2 regions of the Megasphaera vaginalis (ex Bordigoni et al. 2020) genome follow, and region 2 is predicted to be linked to the other one. Evidence: a T-box and tRNA genes for the amino acid it is inferred to sense, from the RefSeq annotation. Region 2 holds a T-box; the other holds one or more tRNA genes.
The links. A T-box is a leader RNA that pairs with one kind of tRNA and senses whether it is charged. The one in region 2 lies ahead of thrS (threonine--tRNA ligase), so its partner is inferred to be a tRNA-Thr.

Region 1 (2,479 bases), on a different contig from region 2:
CCACCGGCAGTCATTTCTTACTGTTCCGCATACTCCGGAAAGACGATGGCGTTTTCCTTAAAAATATGGACAAAAACATCGTCAAAGAGCTCTCCCAACAGCCGGTACGTCTGTTTGAACGTCGGACAGGCATCGGCCGGCGGGGTCAGCTGATCCGTCATCTGCTGTATGTCCTTAATCAAATCGCCAGCTCCAGCGTGTTCTTCTTCCAAACGCTGCACATAGGCCAACGTCGCTGCATCCGGATGAGTATGTTCGCGCATCAAAGGAAAGACCAGCTTTTCTTCCTTGGCAAAATGTTCCTCCAATTCCGCCTTCAACGCCGCATACGTATGATGCAGCCGCGTCAAAGCTTCGCCGTGGTGCGGATAATGGACAAGAAGAATCTTATTTAAGCCTTCCTCAACGGCCGCCATCAATCGTCTTTCCGTAACATGATGTGTCGCCTCCAGCTCGGTCAACATAGCGGCAACGGACTGTTGCTTAAAACGATCGATGGAATCGACTTCCAACGCCGGCTTATTCTCATGCTCGGCAATAAATTCACTTCCTTCACAACCGTATCAACATTCAGATCCGTATCTTTAACGGCTTCTGCGAGCGGAATGCCGCCGCCACAGCAATAATCGAAATGAAGATCATTAAAATACGGGATTGTCTGCGGATACTCTTTGACGATCTGCGCCAACGTATGTTCTTTGGTAATCATAAAGCCTTCCTCCTTCTTGATGTACGAACTGCCTATCTCTTCATAGGATTCCTTTGCTATGCCTTGATTATACCGGAGGATGTCTTTTATCGCGGTTTGTATTACAACGAAATCGACAATATCGCACCTCCTCTTTGGTCACTCATATAAACGGACATAAAAGGCCTCTTATCGCAACCGAGGATTCCCACTACCGGCAGGACTGTTATTATGTCGTACCGCACCTTATGGTCCTAACACCCTCTCATTCTTCACAGCGCACTACGAAAACGCTTCAATCTTCATTATTCCTCATGTTTATAAACGCTCCTGTCTTGCAAAAATAATAAAAGCTCCCGAAGAATCGGGAGCTTAGTTCTTGATTGGAGCCACTAATAGGATTTGAACCTACGACCCTCTCATTACGAATGAGATGCTCTGCCAGCTGAGCTATAGTGGCGATTACCTAGCTAGTATAGTATATATTTTCTGTTCTGTCAAGAATCCTTTTACATATCCGCCAGATAAACAGAAAAACCGCCAATGCACCTGCATTGACGGTTAAACTGCTATTATTCAGCTGCAATAGCGCCGGTCGGGCAAACGGATTCGCAAGCGCCGCAGTCGATGCAAGCATCGCCTACAACATACTTCGTTTCGCCTTCAGTAATGCAGCTAACCGGACATACGTCAGCGCAAGCGCCGCATTTTACACATTCATCAGAAACTACATGCATTTTATTCACCTCCAAAATCAATATAACACGAAGGATTTTCTTCCCCATCGTCACCAACATTATGTCACGAAATATTGAAAATGTCAACGTCAAAAAATCGCAAAGATCGGCATGGTTATCAAGGTTTTGTTTAATGCGATCGATTCTCAAATTACTGTAAAACTATACTTTTACAGTAATTGTTAAAAATCGGCCCGTTATGAAGGGCTGGATTTTTCTTGTATATTTTATACCATTTTATGAATAACAAAAAAAAGAAACCGGCATTTCTGCCGGTTTCTTTTACTAAGATATCATCGGGGGAAGACGATACCATAGGGTTGACAGATATAAGATAGGGGTGTTCGAGGGGTATATGAACAACTTATATCTTCAACATGTCGTAGATGATTCTTTCTACACCCATATCATACCAAATATTCCGTAAATGTAAATGCAATTTTGATTAGAAACAGATTAAAATTTTTTCAAAATGAATCATTTCAAGACGGTAACGATTTTGCGATACACGCAAAATCGTTACCAGAAGCGCCCTTTCATCCCCATTTGATCCCGTGCGCACGCCGCTTCCGCTCCCTGCTGCCCTCTTTTTCCTCCGCTCCCTCGGAAAGCAACGTTCCCCTTCCCCATCATTGACTTTTAGCCGCCAAAACGCTATAATTTTTACGTTGCATTATGTATAATCAAATTAAACTAATGAGGTGATGTGAAAAATGGCAACGAGGAGAGAACCCCGATTTAAGGAATGTCGCCGTTTCGGAGTAAACGTCTATGGACATCCGAAGGCATTAAAACGGGTCAAGAAGGATCAACGGCAAAAAAAGATGTCCGAATACGGTACACAGTTATTGGAAAAACAGAAGCTCAGAGCATATTATAACTTGCTCGAACGTCAGTTTGTCCGTTATTATGACAAAGCCAGAAAGCAAGAAGGCATTACGGGCGAAAACATGCTCAAGTTGCTGGAATGCCGTCTGGATAATATCGTTTATCGTATCGGCTTCGCCAATTCCATTCGTCAGGCGCGTCAGATGGTCAACCACGGTCATATTCT
Region 2 (2,479 bases):
ATCAATCGTCGTAAAATACATATTATCGCGATAATGATCCCAATGTCCCGACTGCTCCCACAATTTCCGATTCAAGATGATCGGCGTGCTGATTTGTTCATAGCCGAATTCTTCATGCAATTCATTCCAGAATTTCAAAAGCGTGTTACGAAGAACCATCCCTTTATTGTGGAAGAACGGGAACCCGGGCCCTTCTTCATGAAAACTGAACAGATCCATTTCCTTCCCGATTTTGCGATGATCCCGCTTTTCCGCCTCTGCGAGCATCGTCAAATATTCTTCCAGTTGATCTTGGTTTTCAAAAGCCGTTCCGTAAATTCGCTGCAACATTTTATTCTTTTCATCGCCGCGCCAATAGGCCCCGGCAACAGATTGCAATTTAAAGGCTTTTACCTGCCCCGTCCGTTCTACATGGGGACCGGCGCAAAGATCAACGTATTCGCCCTGCCGGTAAATGGAAATCGCAACATCGGCGGGCAGATCGTTAATCAATTCCACTTTATAGTCTTCATGCAAATCAGTGAAAAGTTTGATCGCTTCATCTCGGGAAAGCGTTTCTGCCGTTATCGGCAAATTTTCTTTAACGATTTTATTCATTTCCGCTTCAATATCGGCAAAATCATCTTGCGCGAAACGGTGCTCCGTATCCAGATCGTAATAAAAACCGTTTTGAATAGCAGGACCAATCGCGAGCTTTACGTCACTGTAAAGGCGTTTAATAGCCTGCGCCATAATGTGAGCCGCCGAATGACGAAGCGTATCTTTTCCTTCTTGGCTGTCAAAAGTGCAAAACTCTACTTGAGATCCATTAACAATCGTGCGGCGTAAATCCGTCACCACTCCGTCTACCTTTGCGACCAACACTTTTTTCGCCAAGCTGTTGCTCAATTGTTGAACAGCATCATACAGAGAAATCCCATCGGCAAATTCTTTTTTACTGCCGTCTTTTAAAATTATTTCTGCCATGATTATACCTCCTTAAATAAAAAAAGACCTCATCCCAAAGGGACGAGAGTCTTATTCACGCGGTTCCACCCTATTTACCGAAAGTATCCGGTATCTTGAGCGCTGTAACGTAGCGACCGCACAAACATACTGTTTTCAGTTTGTGAGCTCCGAGGTGGTGACAAGAGACATTTCACAGGATACTTTCAGCATACATATCCTTCTCTGTAGAGAAATCGGCATCTTGCCTTGTCCTCATCTTTACTGATTACCTATTTATATGTTTGCATAAATTATACGTCTGCACGATACATATGTCAAGTACGCCAAATAAAGTTTGCCTGCATTCTGCTGCGTATAAAAAGAAGACTGTCGATTCAGACAGTCTTCTCAGTCGTACAATGCTGCTTAACCTTTAATCTTTTTAATAGCTTCCGTAATCATCGGAACGATCTGGAAAGCGTCGCCGACAATACCATAATCGCAAACTTTGAAAATCGGAGCATCTTCATCTTTATTGATTGCAATGACGCAATCGGAGCCGCTCATACCGGCTAAATGCTGAATGGCGCCGGAAATACCGCAGGCAACATAGATCTTCGGGCCGACAGTTTTACCCGTCTGTCCGACCTGATGAAGGGCGTCAATCCAACCGGCGTCAACAGCAGCACGGGAAGCACCGACAGCACCGCCAAGAGCGTCAGCCAATTCTTTCAGCATACCCGTAAACGGTTCGGAACCGTTCATGCCGCGGCCACCGGAAACGATGATATCGGCTTCTTCAATTTTAATACCGCCGCCGCCTAATTTAATGAGTTCAATGAATTTCGTCAAGAAATCAGCATCCGTCAATTCTACGGACATATCGATAACTTCACCCGTTGCATTGGCATCCGGTTCCGGTTTCTTGAATACGTTCGGACGAACTGTACCCATTTGCGGACGATTGTCACGGCAAATGATTTCAGCCATGATGTTACCGCCCAGTGCCGGACGGGTCCAGACGATAGTTTTGCCGTCTTCATCAACAGCCAGGCTCGTGCAGTCGGCAGTTAAACCCGTTTTCAGTTCATTGGCAACGCGGGGGCCGAGATCACGACCAATATTCGTAGCACCAACGAGATATACATTCGGTTTAACTTTTTCAAAGAAATCCGTTAAAGCTTTTGTATAAGCCGTCGTGTTGTAATTTTCGAATTTAGGATCATCATACACATACACTTTTTTTGCACCGCTGGCAATAAGTTCCTGTGCCAAGGGTTTTACGTTATGGCCAATCAGTACAGCGCCAACTTCGTCACCAATGGTGTCAGCCAGTATTTTGCCCTGACCCAACAGTTCGAAAGCTACGTTACGTAATTTGCCTTCAAATTGTTCAGCGATTACATATACGCCTTTGTATTCTGCTACATCCATCTTCACTTATCCTCCTTAGATTATATGATCTTTTGTGCAGTCAATTTTTCCATCAACGTTGCTACAGCTACACTCGGATCTTCTTCCTTAATGATGAGACCCTGTGTTCTCTGAGGCG

Region 1: it encodes a tRNA-Thr, which carries the amino acid that the T-box ahead of thrS (threonine--tRNA ligase) is inferred to sense. The anticodon was not compared.

What each region holds. Positions count from the first base shown of each region.
Region 1 is NZ_OEQB01000002.1:14,136-16,614, reverse strand. It holds gene C0977_RS02680 (hemerythrin domain-containing protein) at 18-512, opposite strand; gene C0977_RS11070 (DUF542 domain-containing protein) at 458-709, opposite strand; tRNA gene C0977_RS02675 (tRNA-Thr) at 1,073-1,148, opposite strand; gene C0977_RS02670 (DUF362 domain-containing protein) at 1,261-1,425, opposite strand; gene rpsD (30S ribosomal protein S4) at 2,139-2,479, shown strand, end outside.
Region 2 is NZ_OEQB01000003.1:121,138-123,616, forward strand. It holds gene thrS (threonine--tRNA ligase) at 1-966, opposite strand, end outside; T-box leader at 1,002-1,216, opposite strand; gene C0977_RS04835 (electron transfer flavoprotein subunit alpha/FixB family protein) at 1,354-2,361, opposite strand; gene C0977_RS04840 (electron transfer flavoprotein subunit beta/FixA family protein) at 2,382-2,479, opposite strand, start outside.